Regions from separate parts of the Streptomyces sp. CLV115 genome, predicted to be linked through region 1. Evidence: predicted binding sites of a transcription regulator. Region 1 holds the regulator's gene; the other holds the start of a gene.
What was found. The regulator HrcA, encoded in region 1, represses chaperone genes, less so after heat shock. The targets are predictions, from matches to a motif close to TTNGCACTCNGNNNNNCNGAGTGCNAA.

Region 1 (9,763 bases):
GGCGGGGGCGCACTCCAGGGCGTCGTCGCCCTCGGCGTCGGTGACCCAGACGACGTGCTGGTCGCCGTCGGCCTGGAAGGTGCGCGGCAGCCGCGCCCGTACGCCCGGTTCGACGGCGAGCGCGCGGGCCGGGCCGCCGCTGTGGGTGACCCAGTGGACGGCGCCGCGCGTCCCGACGGCGCTGCCGCGGCCGGTGCGGTCCGGGGAAGCGGCGTCGAGGTGGGCGGCGGCGTGCACGGGGTGCGGCTGGAGGTCGGCGCGCTGGCCGCCGAGCTTGACGTCGACGCGGCGGGGCCCGTCGCCCCCGAGGTCGTCCAGCAGCCAGAGTTCACCGGCCGAGGCGTAGGCGACGCGGGTGCCGTCGGTGGACGCGTGGCGGGCGTAGAAGCCGTCGATACCGGTGTGGCGGCGCAGGTCGGTGCCGTCGGGGAGCGAGGAGTAGACCGCGCCGACGCCTTCGTGGTCGCAGAGGAAGGCGACCCGCTCGCCCACCCACATCGGGCATTCGATGTTCCCGTCGAGGTCGGCGTGGAGCCGTACGAACTCCGCCGGGCCGTCCGCCGGGGATTCCCGCTGGATCCACAGCTTGCCCGCCGTGCCGCCCCGGTAGCGCTTCCAGGCGGCGGCCTCGCGCCCCATGGTGACCGAGAGCAGCAGGACCCGGCCGCCGGGCCCGTACGCGAGCGAGCCGACCGGCCCGTACGGCAGGGTCCGGGCGGGTCCGCCGTCGACCGGGAGGGCCCTGGCCCAGGTGCGCCGGAACGAGGCCTGCCCCTGGGCGCTGACGACCAGCACCTCGCCCTCGGGCGTCCAGCCGTGCACGGCGGTCCGTGCGTCACCCCAGTGGGTGAGCCGCTCGGCGGGGCCGCCGTCGGCAGGTGCGATGTGCACCTCGGGGGCGCCGTCCCGGGTGGTCGTCCAGGCGACCCGGGTTCCGTCGGGCGATATCCGGGGGCCGGCGACCGGTCGGTTGTCGGCGCAGACGCGCCAGGCTCGGCCGCCGTCCAGCGGCGCCAGCCAGACATCGTCCTCGGCGGTGAAGGCGATCGAATCGCCCTGGACATGGGGGTATCGGAGGTAGGCAGACTGCGTCACACCGGTCACCCTAGGTCGCGGTCCCGTTCCGCGTAAGCGGGTTGGCCGGAGTTCGACGGGCCGCCGGGGGCGGACCCGTTCACTTGCCCATGGGTGTCTCGGTCACCGTCACCGTGACGGTGACCACCGGCCCGGGGCCGCCGGCCGGCAGCGGGTCGACCACCGCGGTGGACGGGGCGGCGTCGCAGTTGCCGAGCACGTCCGCGCGGAAGACGGACTTCCCGCCCGTCTTCGCGGTCAGGTCCCCCCGCACGCACCGGCCGCCCAGCTCCTCGGTCACCTTGCCGGTGAGGGTGATGGGCTCGCCCTGTCCGGTCTTGCCGGTGCAGTCGACGTCCGCGATCCGGCGCACGGACGCCGAGGGCTGTGCGCCCCCGGCCCGGTCCCCGTCGACGCCGGCCGTGCAGTTCAGCCACTGCACGTCGATGCCGTTGCGTTCCAGTGCGCCGGTGCCGACCCGGTCGGTGGTCACGGCGATGGACGCGGAGTTCAGCCCGCCCTGGGGGTCACAGGCGGCAGCTCCCGCGACCGCCGCGACCACGAGTGCGGACGCGGCCAGAAAGCGCCGTTCTCTTCCCTGACCCCATGCCCTTGATGTCCCCATACGGGCAGCTTCCCACCGTTGTACCGCCCTGCGGTAGACGGCGTGCGGGGCCAGTGGGGGTGACACCGGAGCACGAGCGGGGGCTCACGACCAGCGGCCGGTGCGCCCCAGCAGCAGTGCGGTGGCCGCCGTGCCGGCCGTGGAGGTGCGCAGCACGCTCGCGCCGAGCCGGCAGGTCCGGGCGCCCGCCGCGGTGAAGGCCGCCAGTTCGTCCGGCGACACCCCGCCCTCGGGGCCGACGACGAGCACGATCTCGCCCTCGGCGGGGAGCGGGACGGTGGCCAGCGGCTCGCTGTCGTGCTCCCGGTCCTCGTGCAGGACGGCGGCGAAGTCCGCCGCGGCGACCAGGGCGGCCGCCTGCTTGGTGGTCATCGCGTCGGCCACCTCGGGGAAGCGCACCCGGCGGGACTGCTTGCCCGCCTCCCGGGCGGTGTTGCGCCATTTCGCCAGGGACTTGAGGCCGCGGTCGCCCTTCCACTGCGTGATGCAGCGCGCCGCCTGCCAGGGCACGATCGCGTCCACGCCGGTCTCCGTCATCGTCTCCACGGCGACCTCGCCCCGGTCGCCCTTGGGCAGGGCCTGGACGACGGTGATGCGGGGGGCGGGGCCGGGCTCCTCCAGGATCCCGGTCAGGCCGGTGACGACGAGCCGGTCCTTGCCCTCGGCGGCCGAGACGATCCCGTCCGCCCAGTGGCCGCGCCCGTCGGTGAGCACGACGGCCTCACCGGCGCGCAGCCGCTTGACCGACACGGCGTGCCGGCCCTCGGGCCCCTCCAGGACGAACTCGGGCCCGCCGGGGACCTGTTCGACGACGAAGACCGGTGCGGTCACTGCGTACTCCCTGTGCTCACTGCCGTCCGTGCGGCGTCCAGTTCTTCGGCGAGCAGCCTGACCAGCCGGCCGGCCGGCAGCTCACGTGCCATCCGGTGTCCCTGGCCCGCCCACAGCGCCATGCCCTGCGCGTCCCCGGCCTTCGCCGCCGCCTTGCGCAGCCCGGCGGTCAGATAGTGCACCTGCGGGTAGGCGGCGGGGGCGTACGGGCCGTGCTCGCGCATGAAGCGGTTGACCAGGCCGCGGGCGGGGCGGCCGGAGAACGCCCGGGTCAGGGCGGTCCGTACGAACAGCGGGTTGGTCAGCGCCTGCTTGTGCAGCAGGCTCGCCCCGGACTCGGGGCAGACGAGGAACGCCGTGCCGAGCTGTGCCGCCTCCGCGCCCGCGGCCAGCACTGCGGCGATCTGGGATCCGCGCATCAGCCCGCCGGTGGCGACGATCGGTATCTGCACGGTCTCGCGGACCTGGGACACCAGCGAGAGCAGCCCGATTCCGGCGCCGTCGGCCTGCGGGTCGTCGCGGTGGGTGGACTGGTGGCCGCCCGCCTCGACGCCCTGGACACAGACCGCGTCGGCGCCCGCCCACTGGGCGGCCTGGGCCTCCTCGGGTGTGGTGACCGTCACGACGGTGTACGTGCCGACGCCGGCGAACGCGTCGAGGGTGTCGCGGGTGGGGCAGCCGAAGGTGAACGAGACGGCCGGGACCGGGTCGTCCAGGAGTATGGCCAGCTTGGCGTCGTAGCCGTCGTCGCCGCTGGAGTCCGGGTCGCCGAGCGGGGTCTCGTACCAGGCGGCCTCGCCCGCGAGCTGGTGCCGGTACACCTCGACGGCGCTCGGGTCGGCGAGTCCCGGCTGCGGCATGAAGAGATTGACGCCGAAGGGCCGGCCGGTCAGCCCGCGCAGCTGTTTGATCTCGTTGTACATGCCGTCCGCCGTCTTGTACCCGGCGGCGAGGAAACCGAGCCCGCCCGCCTCCGAGACGGCCGCGACGAGCTGTGGACAGGACGTGCCCCCCGCCATCGGGGCCTGCACGATCGGATACCGGCAGAGATCGGTCAACGCGGATGACATGACCGCATCGTGTCACGTCCCGGGCCGCCCGGGACGCCCGGCCCGGGGTCCGCTTTGTACTCAAACGCCGGACGGGCCGGTACTCGAACGCCGGAGGGGCCCGCCGAGCGGGTCCGTCCGGCGTCCGGGAACGGCTTGCGGGGTCGGTCAGCGACCGTTGAAGGCGTCCTTCAGCCGGGAGAACAACCCCTGCTGGCCGGGCTGGAACTGACCGGTGGGCCGCTCCTCGCCCCGCATCTTCGCCAGGTCGCGCAGCAGTCGCTCCTGCTCCGGGTCCAGCTTCGTCGGGGTCATCACCTCGACGTGCACGATCAGGTCGCCGCGCCCGCCGCCCCGCAGATGCGTGATGCCGCGGCCGTGCAGCGGCACCGACTGGCCGGACTGGGTGCCCGGCCGGATGTCGACCTCCTCCAGACCGTCGAGCGTCTCCAGCGGCACCTTGGTGCCCAGCGCGCCCGCCGTCATGGGGATGGTGACCGTGCAGTGCAGGTCGTCGCCGCGACGCTGGAACACCGCGTGCGAGAGCTCGTGGATCTCCACGTACAGATCGCCGGCCGGGCCGCCGCCGGGGCCGACCTCGCCCTCGCCCGCGAGCTGGATGCGGGTGCCGTTGTCGACACCGGCGGGGATCTTCACGGTGAGCGTGCGCCGCGAGCGGATGCGGCCGTCGCCGGCGCACTCCGGGCACGGGGTCGGCACGACCGTGCCGAAGCCCTGGCACTGCGGGCAGGGCCGCGAGGTCATGACCTGGCCGAGGAAGGACCGGGTGACCTGGGAGACCTCGCCGCGGCCGCGGCACATGTCACAGGTCTGCGCGGAGGTGCCGGGGGCGGCACCCTCGCCGCTGCACGTCGTGCAGACGACGGCCGTGTCGACCTGGATGTCCTTGGTGGTGCCGAACGCCGCCTCGGCGAGATCGATCTCCAGCCGGATCATCGCGTCCTGGCCGCGCCGGGTGCGCGACCGCGGTCCGCGCTGCGACGACGTGCCGAAGAACGCGTCCATGATGTCGGAGAAGTTGCCGAAGCCGCCCTGTCCGAACCCGCCCGCGCCCGCGCCGCCGGAGGCGGACAGCGGATCGCCGCCGAGGTCGTAGACCTGCTTCTTCTGCGGGTCCGACAGCACCTCGTAGGCGGCGTTGATCTCCTTGAACCGCTCCTGGGTCTTCGGGTCGGGGTTCACATCCGGGTGCAGCTCGCGGGCGAGCCGCCGGAATGCTTTCTTGATCTCGTCCTGAGAGGCGTCGCGGCGCACGCCGAGTACGGCGTAGTAGTCCGTGGCCACTTACGACTCCGCCAGGATCTGTCCGACGTAACGTGCCACTGCGCGTACCGCTCCCATCGTTCCGGGGTAGTCCATGCGGGTCGGTCCGACCACGCCGAGTTTGGCGACTGCCTCGTCGCCCGAACCGTAGCCGACCGCGACGACGGACGTGGAGTTGAGCCCTTCGTGGGCGTTCTCGTGCCCGATACGTACGGTCATGCCCGAGTCCTTGGCCTCGCCGAGCAGCTTCAGCAGCACGACCTGCTCCTCCAGTGCCTCCAGCACCGGCCGGATCATCACCGGGAAGTCGTGTCCGAAGCGGGTGAGGTTGGAGGTGCCGCCGATCATCAGCCGCTCCTCCGTCTCCTCGACGAGGGTTTCGAGCAGGGTGGAGAGCACGGTGGACACGGTTCCCCGGTCCTCGCTCTCGAAGGATTCCGGCAGGTCCTGCACCAGCTGCGGGACGTCCGCGAAGCGGCGTCCGACGACCCGGCTGTTGAGCCGGGCCCGCAGATCGGCGAGAGAGGTCTCGCCGAACGGGGCGGGGCAGTCGATCATGCGCTGTTCGACCCGGCCGGTGTCCGTGATGAGCACGAGCATCAGCCGGGCGGGTGCCAGCGAGAGCAGTTCCACGTGCCGGACCGTCGACCGGGTCAGCGAGGGGTACTGCACGATGGCGACCTGCCGGGTCAGCTGCGCGAGCAGCCGTACGGTGCGGCCCACGACGTCGTCGAGGTCCACCGCGCCGTCGAGGAAATTGTGGATGGCGCGGCGCTCCGGCGTCGAGAGGGGCTTGACCCCCGCGAGCCTGTCGACGAAGAGCCGGTAGCCCTTGTCCGTCGGGATGCGTCCCGCGCTGGTGTGGGGCTGGGCGATGAAGCCCTCGTCCTCCAGCACCGCCATGTCGTTGCGGACGGTCGCCGGGGAGACCCCCAGCTTGTGCCGCTCGGTGAGCGCCTTGGAGCCGACGGGCTCCTCCGTGCCGACATAGTCCTGGACGATGGCGCGAAGCACTTCGAGTCTGCGTTCGCTGAGCATCGCGCACACCTCCAGCTGTGTTTCCTCGTTGGTTCTCGGGTCGTTCCTGTTTCTCTGCCCAGGAATCCTCCTGGCACTCTGTCATCGCGAGTGCCAGCAACCCCCCGGCCAGTGTACGGCGGCCGAGTGGGGGCCTAGCAAGGGCGACCGGCCACGCTACCGCGAGACCGCGCAGGTCGTTGCCGATAGCGTCGCGGTATGGATGCCTCTTGGGAAGAGTTCGGCTGGGAGCGACTCGGTCACGGAGTGGGCCGGCGGCGGCTTCCCGGATGGGACGCGACGGTCGCACTGGTGGTCGGGGCGGACGCGGTGCTGCTCTACGACACCGGATCGACGCTCCGTGAAGGGGCCGAGGTGCGGGCCCAGGCGCAGGCCCTGCTCGGCCGGAGGGTGACGCATATCGCACTCAGCCACCCCCACTTCGACCATGTACTGGGCACCGCCGCCTTCTCCGGCGCCCAGGTGTACGGAGCGGTCGGCATGCGGGAGCTGCTGAGGCGCGGGGCGGACGAACTGCACAGCTCGGCCGTGCGCCACGGGGTCGGCGAGCACGACGCGGCGGAGGCCGTGGACGCGCTGGTCGCGCCGCGGCACGAGGTGTGCGGCGAGTGGACGATCGACCTGGGCGGCGGGCGCGAGGTGCTGCTGGCCGACGTGGGCCCCGCGCACAGCGGCCACGACCTGGTGGCGGTCGTCCCCGGCTCCCCCGCGATCGTGCTCTGCGGGGACCTGGTCGAGGAGTCCGGCGAACCGCAGGCGGGCCGGGACGCCTTCCCCGCCCGCTGGCCGCTCTCGCTGGACCGGCTGCTGGCGCTGGGCGGCGAGGACGCGGTGTACGTGCCGGGGCACGGGGCGGTGGTGAACGCGGCGTTCGTACGCGATCAGCGCGAACAACTGGCCGTACGCTTCGGCGTGTCGTGACCCCCGGGGCCGACTCGTCCTATCGTCGTCCGATGCGCAGCTACCAGCCGGACCTGACCCCGCCGTGGAAGCGGTCCGCCCCCGCTCCCGAGGTCCCCGCCGAAGCCGATCTGGTCGTGGAGGAGGTCTCCACCGGATTCTGCGGTGCGGTGATCCGCTGCGAGAAGACGGCCCAGGGGCCGACGGTGACCCTGGAGGACCGATTCGGCAAGCACCGGGTGTTCCCGATGGAACCGCGCGGCTTCCTGCTGGAGGGCCGGGTGGTCACCCTCGTGCGCCCCTCTGCCGCCGCTCCGGTGCGCCCCGCGCGCACGGCCTCGGGTTCGGTCGCGGTCCCCGGCGCGCGTGCCCGGGTGGCGCGGGCGGGCCGGATCTACGTGGAGGGCCGGCACGACGCGGAGCTGGTGGAGCGGGTCTGGGGCGACGACCTGCGGATCGAGGGCGTGGTCGTCGAGTACCTGGAGGGCATCGACGACCTCCCGGCCGTCGTACGCGAGTTCTCCCCCGGCCCGGACGCCAGGCTGGGCGTCCTGGTCGACCACCTGGTCCCCGGTTCCAAGGAGTCCCGGATCGCCGATCAGGTCACGGACGGGAACGTCCTGGTGGTCGGCCACCCCTACATCGATGTCTGGGAGGCCGTGAAGCCGTCCTCCGTGGGCATCACGGCCTGGCCGGTGGTGCCGCGCGGCCAGGACTGGAAGACGGGCGTGTGCCGCGCCCTGGGCTGGCCGGAGAACACCGGCGCGGCCTGGCAGCACATCCTGTCCAAGGTCCACTCGTACCGCGATCTGGAACCGTCCCTGCTGGGCTCGGTGGAACACCTGATCGACTTCGTGACGGCGCCGCCGGAGTAGCCCGCCGCGGGGCACCCCGCAGCCGCGCCGCGCCCCGCGCTCAGTCCACCAGGTCCCGCACCACCGCGTCCGCCAGCAGCCGCCCCCGCAAGGTCAGCACCGCCCGCCCCCGCTCGTACGGCCCGGACTCCAGGAGCCCGTCCGCCAGAGCGCGGCGGGAGGCGGCCAGACCGGCCGGGGCCAGGATGCCGAGCGGACACCCGTCCTGGAGCCGGAGCTCCAGCAGGATCCGCTCCACCCGCCGGTCCTCCTCGGAGAGGACCTCGCGCCCTGCTCCCGGCGAGCGCCCCTCGGCCAGTGCCTGCGCGTACGCGCCCGGATGCTTCACGTTCCACCAGCGCACCCCGCCGACGTGGCTGTGCGCCCCCGGCCCGGCGCCCCACCAGTCGGCGCCGCGCCAGTACAGCTCGTTGTGCAGGCAGCGGCCCTTGGGTGTACGGGCCCAGTTCGACACCTCGTACCAGGAGAAGCCCGCCGCGGCCATCGCCTCGTCCGCGATCAGGTACCGGTCCGCGTGGGCGTCGTCGTCGGTCATCGGGATCTCGCCGCGCCGGATCCGGCGGGCCAGCTGCGTGCCCTCCTCGACGATCAGCGCGTACGCCGACACATGGTCCGGCCCGGCCCCGATCGCCGCGTCCAGCGAGGCCCGCCAGTCGTCGTCGGACTCCCCCGGCGTGCCGTAGATCAGGTCGAGGTTGACGTGCTCGAAGCCCGCCTCCCGGGCCTCGGCGACACATGCCTCGGGCCGCCCCGGCGTGTGCGTACGGTCGAGGATCTTCAGCACGTGCTGCCGGGCGCTCTGCATGCCGAAGGAGATCCGGTTGAAGCCGCCCTCCCGCAGTTCCGCGAGATACGCCGGACCGACGGACTCCGGATTGGCCTCGGTGGTGATCTCGGCGTCGTCCGCGAGCCCGAACTCCTCCCGGATCGCCCTCAGCATCCGGACCAGGTCGGAGGCCGCCAGCAGGGTCGGCGTACCGCCGCCGACGAAGACCGTGCGGACCGGCCGGGGGTCGTCACCGAGGACCTTGCGGGCCTGGCGGACCTCACCGATCAGATGGGTCGCGTAGTTGTCCCGGGAGGCCAGTGCCCCACCGGAACCGCGCAGCTCGGTCGCGGTGTAGGTGTTGAAGTCGCAGTAGCCGCAGCGGGTCGCGCAGTACGGCACGTGCAGGTAGAAGCCGAGCGGCCGGTCGGCGGCGCCTTCCAGGGCATGGCGGGGCAGCGCCCCGTCGTCGGGTACGGGTTCACCATCGGGCAGTACGGAAGGCATACCGCCCATTGTCGCTCGCCGCCGGGAGTCTCCCGGCCATGCCCGTGATCACGGACGCCGGCCGCTCCCGGACCCGTACCGCCTCACCCCGCCTGGAGCACCAGCAGCGCCAGGTCGTCGTCCGGCGGCCGCTCGGCGAATTCGTGCACCGCCCGCTTGATCCGGTCCGCGATCCCGTCCGCCGACAGCCCGGCACAGTCGGCCAGCGCCCGGGACAGTCCGTCCCCGTCGTCGAACATCAGCGTCCCCGAGCGCCGCTCCGTGACACCGTCCGTGACGCACAGCAGGCTGTCGCCGGGCGCCAGCTCGAAGCACTGGCTCTCGTACGCGACGTCGTCGAAGATGCCGAGCAGCATCTGCGGCTCGGCGGCCGGGCGCACCTCGCCGTCGGGCCGCAGCAGCAGCGGCAGCGGGTGGCCGGCGCTGGCCAGGGTGCAGCGCACGCCGCCGCCGGGCAGCGGTACGAGTTCCCCGTACAGCAGGGACAGGAAACGGGACTGCCCGCTGTCCGCGGTCTGCTGACCGCCGGCGGCGGCCACCATGAGCGCGGCCGCCTCGGCGGCCTCCATCGCGTCGTCGAGGAGCAGCCGGTTGAGCCGGTCGAGGACCTCGCCGACTCCGAAGCCCTCGCGGGCCAGCAGCCGCAGCCAGGGGCGGGCGAGGCCGGTGACGACGGCGGCCTCCGGGCCACTGCCCTGCACATCGCCGAGGACGAAGCACCAGCGGTCGCCGGGGCACGGGAAGATGTCGTAGAAGTCACCGCCGACGACGCCGTCGTCACTGGGTTCGTACACCAGTGAGCTGGTGACGCCGG
Region 2 (9,763 bases), on a different contig from region 1:
TCTAGCGTGCCGAATGCGGAGCGATGCTCCGCGACGCAGTACGGCCCCTGCCGGTGCTACCAACACCAGAACAGGGGCCTGACCACTTCGACCGCTTCAAAGGAGCGATCTGATGGCTGCCAGTCAGCTTAGTGCTACCCCGTGCGCGCCGCATGTATCGCTGCCCGCACCCCCGCCCGCACCTCCGCACCCGATGGCCAATCCGGGGTACGGCAAGCGCTCCGCACCGGGTGAACATCCCTCGGCCGACCGCGGGTTCGGGCACCTGCCGCCACGCGAGGCGTCCATCGCCGCGTACATCGACCGGCTGCCCGAGGGCGCCGACATCTCCGTGAAGACGCTGGCCAAACACCTCCCGTACGGGCAGTGCGCACTGCGCACCGCCCTCAACAGGCTTCAGGACGCCGGGCATCTGCGGCGCGGCAGCGAGTGCGTCGCCAACGACGAGGTGCTGCTCTGGGTGACCCGGACGTTCTTCTCCAGGACCGCGCGGGACGACGAGTGGTGGGCGGCGTTCACCCGGGGCGACGTACCGCCCGAGCGGCCCCGACGCGCCACCCGGTCCCGGGCGTTCATGCTCCTCGCCGCACTCGGACGCACCGCTCCCTCACTCACCCTGTCGGCGGCCGACTGCACTTCACTGGAACCGCAGGTCGACGCCTGGTTCGAGCGCGGCGCCTCGGAACCGCAACTCCTGCACGCGCTCACCGACGGGCTGCCCACCCCCGTCCACCACGCGGCGGCCCTCGTCCGCAGGCGACTCACCGACAAGATGCCACCCGAACGAGTCACTCCGGCAGCCCGGCCGACGACACCACGGCCGGTTCTGCGCACCCTCGAATGCAGCGAGTGCCGCACACCGGGCAGCGCGGAGGCCCTGATCGGTGGCAGGTGCAGGCCGTGCCGGGGCGAAGAGACCGCCGCGCCGGCCGGACCCAGCGGAGTCGTACCGGCGGACGGCGTGCACAGCCGGATGAACGTCGTACGGGCCGGACTGGCCCGACGGACCGTGCGGACGAACCGCCCGGTGAAGTCGTAGAACCGGACCGCACGGCCAAGTAGCTGTACCAGGGCGCCCGGTGTCCGAAACCGGCTCCCACCTGGGGGTGGTTTGATCCGCATTCCCCACCGGTCGACTACTCCGCGTGTTCCTCTTGGCACCGGCTGTTACGAACCACCCAAAGGGGAACGAACCATGTCCGAACCCACCCACGAGCAGATCGTCTCCGGGCTCCGCGACCGGCCCGCCATCGCGCTGGCCCCCGGCCCGCGCCTGGACGCCGAGCGGCCCGGCTCCCTCCCGTTGCAGCCCAGCGAGGTGTGGGATCTGCCGGGCGGTACCGCCTGGGTCTACTACGGCGAGGGGAACACCGGTCTCGTGCGGCCGGTCATCTTCGCCGACGGCTTCGGCACCGGGCCGAGCGAGCTGGAATTCTCCTGGCAGATCATGGAGTTCGGCGACTACGCGCTCATCAGTGGGCTGCGCCGGCGCGGCCACGACGTCGTCCTTCTCGGTTTCGACGAGCGCAGTGCGTCGATTCTGGACAACTCCCGTACGGCACAGGCCGCGATCATGCGGGCCATCGAGGAGCAGCAGGGTGACACACCGCTGGCGGTCGGCGGGTTCAGCATGGGCGGGCTCGTCACCCGGCACGCGCTGGCCAAGCTGGAACAGAAGGGCGTGGACCACCGGACGGCGCTGTACTTCTCCTACGACAGCCCGCACCGGGGAGCCTGGATCCCGATCGCGCTCCAGGCGTTCGCGCACTACATCAAGGATCTCGACAGCCGGTTCTCGGACCAGATCAACAGCCCGGCCGCCCGCCAACTGCTGTGGCGCCACATCGAGAAGTGGGACAGCACCCCCGACCAGAGCGACGAGCGCGGCGCGTTCCTGGCGGAGATGCAGGCGGTCGGCGAATGGCCGCGCCAACCCCGGTTGATCGGTGTCGCCAACGGCAGGGGCGACGGCGCGGGCACCGACGTACGGGCGGGCGAACTGGCGCTGGAGGGCAAGGGTCTGTCGGTCGTGGGCACCAAGCTCTACACCCAGGCGCCGGGTCCGGACGAGCTGGTCGCGAAGCTGCGGGTGGTGACGCTGAAGACCAACGAGGTCCGTACGAAAGGGCTTCCGTCGATCGACGGCGCCCCCGGCGGCTCGCTGGAGGGCTTCGGCATCCTCGCCGACGGGCTCAACGCCCTCAACGCGATCCTCGGCTTCAAGACCGATGTGCGCATCCGGTCGCACTGCTTCGTGCCGTCCGTCAGCGCGGTCGACGTCGCCGACCCGGACACGGACGAGAACCTGTACAAGGACATCGCCTCGATCCCGGAAGGCACCGGCGGACTTGACGAGTTCAAGTTCGCCTCCCGGAACGAGGGACACACGCTGGTGACCGAGGAACTCTGCACCTGGCTGCTCGACCGCCTGCCGTAGCACGGGCATCGCCCCGCCCCTCGCCCTTGCCCCTCGCCCTTGCCCCTCGGCCCCTTGCCTCCCTGCCTCCTTGCCTCCTTGCCTCCTTGCCCCTGCTCCCCGTCTCATACCGGGGAGCCAGGGGCTCATGACGGAATGGGGACTGCGGTATCACGCGCCCACGGCGCTCCGGCGGGCATCGTGGGGGCGTCCACCGCAGACCCACAGGGAGCCCCACGTGACAGCCGTCCCGCACAATCCCGGTCGTGACCGCAGCCGTGGCCACAGCCGTCGTCAGGTGCTCGTCACCGGGCTGGCGGCTTCGGCGTTGCTGGCCACCAGCGCCCTGCCGTCACCCGCCACAGCAGCCACCGGCCCGGCCCGCCGCACCCACCGCCCGAAGGCCGTACCGCCGAATGTTGTACCGCCGAATGCCGGACTCCCGAAGGCCGTACTGCCGCGCCCCACCGGCCCGTTCGCCGTCGGCACCGTCGCGCTGCACCTCGTCGACCGCTCGCGGACCGAGCCCTGGGTGCCGGGCACCTCCGCCCGCCGGGAGCTGATGGTCAGCCTCTGGTACCCGGCCCGGCCGGGCGCGGCGGCGCGTGCCGTGCCGCAGATGACGGCGGCGGCCGCGGCCCACTTCGGCAGCGCGGAGGGGGCCGCCGCCATGAATCTGAGGATGGCGGCGGGCAGCGTCGACTGGGGTGCGACGCCCACCCACGCGTACCGGGACGCCCCCGTCGACCGCCGGGCCGGGCAACTGCCCGTGGTGTTGTACTCCCCCGGGCTCGGCGACCCCCGCACCTGGAACACCGCACTGGTGGAGGACCTGGCGAGCCGGGGGTACGCCGTCGTCACGGTCGACCACACCCATGAGGCGACCGAGGTCGAGTTCCCCGACGGCCGGCTGGCCACCATGCGGATCTTCGACGGGGCGCCGCCGACCGACCCGGAGGCGATCAGCGCCCTGCTGGAGAAGGTCGTGGCGGTCCGGGTCGCCGACACCCGGTTCGTGCTCGACGAGCTGGCCCGGCTGAACCGGACCCGGTTCGGCGGCGGGCTCGATCTGCGCCGGGTCGGCGTCTTCGGCCAGTCCGCGGGCGGGTTCACCGCCGCGCAGACGATGCACGACGACCGGCGTTTCCTGGCAGGCATCAACATGGACGGCGAGATGGACTACGTCGGCGGACGGGAGCCGGACGGCACCCACCTGAGCAGCGTGGCCCTGAACGGGCTCGACCGGCCGTTGCTGCTGATGGGAACCGGCAGCGAGGGCTCGGGCGACTACCGGCAGCAGCCGTCCTGGGCGGCGTTCTGGGCGAACACCCGCGGCTGGAAGGCCGATGTGACGCTGACCGGGTCGCGGCACGCCTCGTACACGGACGCCCAGGTGCTGCTGCCCCGGCTGGCCCGGCAGGGCGCGGTGCCGGAGGGCGGGCTGGCCGGGGCGGTCGGGACGGTGCCGCCGGGCCGTGCGCTGGCCGCGAACCGGGCGTACGTGGCGTCGTTCTTCGACCGGTGGCTGCGCGGGCGCGACGACCAGCTGCTCGACGGGCCCTCGGACCGCTTCCCGGAGATGGTGTTCGCCCGGTAGCGCCAGGGGCGCAGGACGCACGTGGGCCCCGGGACCGAAATGGTCCCGGGGCCCACGCGGCAGAGCTGGGAAGCTGTGCCGGACTGCCGATCCGTCAGGATCAGAAGTCCATGTCACCGCCCGGCATGCCGCCCGGAGCGGCCGCGGCGGCCTTCTCCGGCTTGTCGGCGATGACGGCCTCGGTGGTGAGGAACAGCGCGGCGATGGACGCGGCGTTCTGCAGAGCGGAACGCGTGACCTTCGCCGGGTCGAGGATGCCCTCGGCGATCATGTCGACGTACTCGCCGGTCGCGGCGTTCAGACCGTGGCCGACGGCCAGGTTGCGCACCTTCTCGACGACGACGCCGCCCTCAAGACCACCGTTGACGGCGATCTGCTTGAGCGGGGCCTCCAGCGCCAGCTTGACGGCGTTGGCGCCGGTCGCCTCGTCACCCGAGAGCTCCAGCTTCTCGAAGACGGCCGAGGCCTGGAGCAGAGCCACGCCACCACCGGCGACGATGCCCTCCTCGACGGCGGCCTTGGCGTTGCGCACCGCGTCCTCGATGCGGTGCTTGCGCTCCTTGAGCTCGACCTCGGTCGCGGCACCGGCCTTGATGACGGCCACGCCGCCGGCCAGCTTCGCGAGGCGCTCCTGGAGCTTCTCGCGGTCGTAGTCCGAGTCGGAGTTCTCGATCTCGGCGCGGATCTGGTTGACCCGGCCCTGGACCTGGTCGCTGTCACCGGCGCCGTCGACGATGGTCGTCTCGTCCTTGGTGATGACGACCTTGCGGGCGCGGCCGAGCAGGTCGAGACCGGCGTTCTCCAGCTTGAGGCCGACCTCCTCGGAGATGACGGTGCCACCGGTGAGGATGGCGATGTCGCCGAGCATGGCCTTGCGGCGGTCACCGAAGCCCGGGGCCTTGACGGCGACGGACTTGAAGGTGCCACGGATCTTGTTGACGACCAGGGTCGACAGGGCCTCGCCCTCGACGTCCTCGGCGATGATCAGCAGCGGCTTGCCGGACTGCATGACCTTCTCCAGCAGCGGAAGGAGGTCCTTCACGTTGCTGATCTTCGAGTTGACGATCAGGATGTACGGGTCGTCCAGGGACGACTCCATGCGCTCCATGTCGGTGGCGAAGTACGCCGAGATGTAGCCCTTGTCGAAGCGCATACCCTCGGTGAGCTCCAGCTCCAGACCGAAGGTCTGGGACTCCTCGACGGTGATGACGCCTTCCTTGCCGACCTTGTCCATGGCCTCGGCGATGAGCTCGCCGATCTGGGTGTCGGCGGCGGAGATGGAGGCCGTCGAAGCGATCTGCTCCTTGGTCTCCACGTCCTTGGCCTGCTCCAGGAGGGCGGCGGAGACGGCCTCGACGGCCTTCTCGATACCCCGCTTGAGGGCCATCGGGTTGGCACCCGCGGCAACGTTGCGCAGACCCTCGCGGACGAGAGCCTGGGCGAGAACGGTGGCGGTGGTCGTACCGTCGCCGGCGACGTCGTCCGTCTTCTTGGCGACCTCCTTGACCAGCTCCGCACCGATCTTCTCGTACGGGTCCTCCAGCTCGATCTCCTTGGCGATGGAAACACCATCGTTGGTGATCGTGGGGGCGCCCCACTTCTTCTCAAGGACGACGTTGCGACCCTTGGGGCCAAGGGTGACCTTGACGGCGTCGGCGAGCTGGTTCATGCCGCGCTCGAGACCGCGCCGGGCCTCCTCGTCGAACGCGATGATCTTGGCCATGTGAAGTGGTCCTCCCGGACAGGGGTGGATTTCTCCGGACCGAGTGGCGCCCGCGACGGACGGCCTGCGTGACCGGTGGTTCCTTGCCCCACCGACCTGCGGGCCTCACCGGCCCGGTCCAAGTTCTGTCACTCTCACCTGGAGAGTGCTAACGCCAATGATTAGCACTCGACCCCCGAGAGTGCAAGCGTCCCCCTCCGGATGTGGACAACGGCGGACGGTCGTGGACGCGGCCGCGGACGGGGCTGTGGACGGCTGTGGACAACGGCGGACGGCTGTGGACGGACATGGACGCGGCCGCGGAAAGACGGTGGACGACTGTGGACGCGGCCGCGGACGGAGCCACGTAAGACGGAAGACGGTGGGCGGCCGCGGACGGCGCCCGGCGGCGCGTCAGAACGCACTGAGGGCCCGTACCCCCGGGGTACGGGCCCTCAGTGCGTGAGTGGTGTCGTTGGCCGACCGCGCCGAACTCAGCCGACGGCGAGCTTGACCATGTCTGCCTGCGGCCCCTTCTGGCCCTGCGAGATCTCGAATTCAACTCGCTGACCCTCTTCGAGGGTGCGGTACCCGTCCATCTGGATCGCGCTGTAGTGGACGAAAACATCCGCACCACCGTCGACCGCGATGAAGCCGTACCCCTTCTCCGCGTTGAACCACTTGACGGTGCCCTGAGCCATGCCTAACTCCCCTATTACTGGCCCTTGCGCAGGACCGCACTTCGCGGACCCGGGTCAGAACTCACCCTCCGACAGGAGAGGGTGTGTGCGCCGGAACGCGTCGACCGCGGCTGAATGTATCTGCCCAACTGCCCTCTGCAACAGGTCAATCGGACGAGAATTCTCGGCCGCACCGAACGCCCGAATATGCGGGTTTCATGAGATTCCTGGGCAAGTCGGGCCAGACAAAGGCGACTTATGCCGCAAGGCCAACACACACTTTGGCTGCATCTTGTCGTGGCCGGGCGCATTCTCATATGCGGGCGGCACGGGGCAGCTGGGGGGACTTCCCACACTGTACCCCGCTCAACCATGCAGAATTGCCCCCTCCGCTTCAAACGCGGAGGGGCCAATTCGATAACGCGATACGGCCGGACGGGGCGTCAGCAGCCGCCCGCCACCGCCGGGATGATCGAGATGCCGGCGCCGTCGGGCGTCACGGTCTCCAGGCCGCCCTCGAAACGCACGTCGTCGTCGTTGACGTACACGTTCACGAAGCGGCGCAGCTTGCCCTGGTCGTCCAGGACGCGGGCGGCGATGCCCGGGTGGTTCTGCTCCAGGGACTCGATGACCTGGGAGAGGGTCGAGCCCTCGGCCGGGACCTCGGCCTGGCCGCCCGTGTAGGTGCGGAGGATGGTGGGGATGCGGACCTTGACGCTCATGGTGGGTGCCCTTCCTGAAGTCTCGGGTGGTCAGCTGGTGGCGAGGCCGGCGGCGCGGAACGCCTCCAGGCTGGGGCGGATCGTCGCGGTCGCCTGAGAGGTTTCGGCAACCGCGTCGAGGGTCTTGAGGCCGTCACCCGTGTTGAGTACGACGGTGGTCAGCGACGGGTCGATCAGACCGGCCTCGATGAGCTTCTTCGTCACACCGACCGTCACACCGCCCGCCGTCTCCGCGAAGATGCCCTCGGTGCGCGCCAGCAGCTTGATCGCGTCGACGACCTGCTCGTCGTTCACGTCCTCCACGGCGCCGCCGGTGCGGCGGGCGATGTCCAGGACGTACGGGCCGTCGGCCGGGTTGCCGATCGCCAGCGACTTGGCGATCGTGTTCGGCTTCTGCGGCCGGACGACGTCGTGACCGCCCTTGTACGCGACCGAGACCGGGGAGCAGCCCTCCGCCTGGGCGCCGAAGAGCTTGTACGGCTTGTCCTCGACGAGGCCGAGCTTGATCAGCTCCTGGAGACCCTTGTCGATCTTGGTGAACTGCGAGCCGGACGCGATCGGGACGACCAGCTGATCCGGGAGCCGCCAGCCGAGCTGCTCGCAGATCTCGTACGCCAGGGTCTTGGAGCCCTCGCCGTAGTAAGGACGCAGGTTGACGTTGACGAAGCCCCAGCCCTCGCCGAGCGGGTCGCCGATGAGCTCGGAGCAGAAGCGGTTGACGTCGTCGTAGTTGCCCTCGATGCCGACCAGTTCACCGCCGTACACCGCGGCCATGACGACCTTGCCCTGCTCCAGGTCGTGCGGGATGAACACGCAGGAGCGGAAGCCGGCGCGGGCGGCGGCGGCGCCGACCGCACCGGCGAGGTTGCCGGTGGAGGAGCAGGAGAGGGTGGTGAAGCCGAAGGCGCGGGCGGCCTCGATGGCCTGGGCGACGACCCGGTCCTTGAAGGAGTGCGTGGGGTTGCCGGAGTCGTCCTTGACGAACAGCTTGCCCTGCTCGACGCCGAGCTCACGGGCGAGGTTGTCGGCCTGGACGAGCTTGGTCCAGCCGGGGTTCAGGTTCGGCTTCTCGGCGACGTCGGCCGGGACCGGCAGCAGCGGCGCGTAGCGCCAGATGTTGGCCGGGCCCGCCTCGATGCGCTTCTTCAGCTCTTCGGGGGAGCCGCTCGGCAGGTCGTACGCGACTTCGAGCGGCCCGAAACAGGACGCGCAGGCGAAAATGGGGCCGAGTTCGAATCGCTCGCCGCACTCGCGGCAGGAAAGGCCCGAAGCGGGGCCGAGGTCGACGGCTCCGGCGTGGCCGGCTTCGGTGTCGACGGAAGAATCGGTGCTTACTGCAACGGTCTGCGCAGCCATGGTGGCGAGGCCCTTTCTCCTCATCTTCCCCGCGGCGCGTTTCGCCACGAGACGGAATTGGCACCTTCCTCACCGGACCTCACGGTCGGTGGGGGGGTTGCCGGGACTTCAACGGGCCGTTCCCTCAGTCCCTCTGGATGAGCGCTGTGGCACCGGATCTTCGATCCGGGCATTTATCGGCGGACGGACCCCGGCATGCGATGGTCGTCCGCGTTGTTCAAGACTGTAACCGAAGCACCGGACTGTTGAGATAGTCGTCCGAACCGCGAGATGGATCACATACAGGGAGTATCGACCGTGCTGGAAGAGGTCGAATGCTGGCTGGCCAGGCGTTCCTGGTCGGCCGCCGACCGTCCGATGGACCGCCTGCTGGCCGCCAGGTCCGCGGAGGCGGGCCGCGGGAGCGTCAGTGTCGTACTGCCCGCGCTGAACGAGGAGGCGACGGTCGGTGAGATCGTCGCGACGATCCGGCGCGAGCTGATGGAGAAGGTCCGGCTGGTCGACGAGCTCGTGGTGATCGATTCCGGCTCCACCGACGCCACCGCCGAGGTGGCCCGGGAGGCCGGCGCCCGGGTGGTGCACCGCGACGCGATACTCCCCCGGATCCCGGCCGTACCCGGCAAGGGCGAGGTGCTGTGGCGTTCGCTCCTGGTGACCGGGGGCGACATCGTCTGCTTCATCGACGCCGACCTGAAGGACTTCTCGGCGGACTTCGTCTCCGGCATCGTCGGTCCGCTGCTGACCGAACCGGACGTGCAGTTCGTGAAGGCGATGTACGACCGCCCGTTCGGCGACACGACGGGCCAGGGCGGCCGGGTGACCGAACTGGTGGCCCGTCCGCTGCTCAATCTGCACTGGCCGCAGCTGGCCGGTTTCGTCCAGCCGCTGGGCGGCGAGTACGCCGTGCGCCGCTCGCTGCTCGAACGGCTGCCCTTCCCCGTCGGCTACGGCGTGGAGCTGGGTCTGCTGGTCGACGCGCTGCACACGGTGGGGCTGGACGCGCTGGCCCAGGTCGACGTGGGGGTACGCAAGCACCGGCACCAGGACGGGCAGGCGCTCGGCCGGATGGCGGCGGCGATCTACCGCACCGCCCAGCTGCGGCTCTCCCGCGGCCACCTGATCCGCCCGGTCCTCACCCAGTTCGAGCGCGGCGAGAACGGTTTCGTACCGCGCACCCATGCCGTGGACACCGAGGAGCGTCCCCCGATGTGCGAGATCGAGGAGTACGTTTCGCGCCGCGCGGCCTGACCCCGTCCGACTTCGCAGCCCGGCCTCGCAGTCCGGCCTCGC

Region 2: a site for HrcA is predicted at 5,898-5,924, ahead of groL (chaperonin GroEL). Genes of this name have one in related genera too.

The regions. Positions count from the first base shown of each region.
Region 1 covers NZ_JBCEWQ010000192.1:3,618-13,380, reverse strand. Annotated here, with positions in the region: gene AADR41_RS37295 (S41 family peptidase) at 1-1,095, opposite strand, end outside; gene AADR41_RS37290 (hypothetical protein) at 1,175-1,699, opposite strand; gene AADR41_RS37285 (16S rRNA (uracil(1498)-N(3))-methyltransferase) at 1,784-2,530, opposite strand; gene AADR41_RS37280 (nitronate monooxygenase) at 2,527-3,600, opposite strand; gene dnaJ (molecular chaperone DnaJ) at 3,748-4,884, opposite strand; gene hrcA (heat-inducible transcriptional repressor HrcA) at 4,885-5,901, opposite strand; gene AADR41_RS37265 (MBL fold metallo-hydrolase) at 6,100-6,822, shown strand; gene AADR41_RS37260 (DUF3097 domain-containing protein) at 6,855-7,676, shown strand; gene hemW (radical SAM family heme chaperone HemW) at 7,717-8,958, opposite strand; gene AADR41_RS37250 (ATP-binding SpoIIE family protein phosphatase) at 9,033-9,763, opposite strand, start outside.
Region 2 covers NZ_JBCEWQ010000105.1:18,319-28,081, forward strand. Annotated here, with positions in the region: gene AADR41_RS28870 (hypothetical protein) at 194-1,039, shown strand; gene AADR41_RS28875 (esterase/lipase family protein) at 1,196-2,437, shown strand; gene AADR41_RS28880 (alpha/beta hydrolase family protein) at 2,655-4,013, shown strand; gene groL (chaperonin GroEL) at 4,114-5,736, opposite strand; gene AADR41_RS28890 (cold-shock protein) at 6,210-6,416, opposite strand; gene AADR41_RS28895 (MoaD/ThiS family protein) at 6,839-7,117, opposite strand; gene thrC (threonine synthase) at 7,148-8,473, opposite strand; SAM riboswitch class I at 8,491-8,617, opposite strand; gene AADR41_RS28905 (glucosyl-3-phosphoglycerate synthase) at 8,771-9,721, shown strand.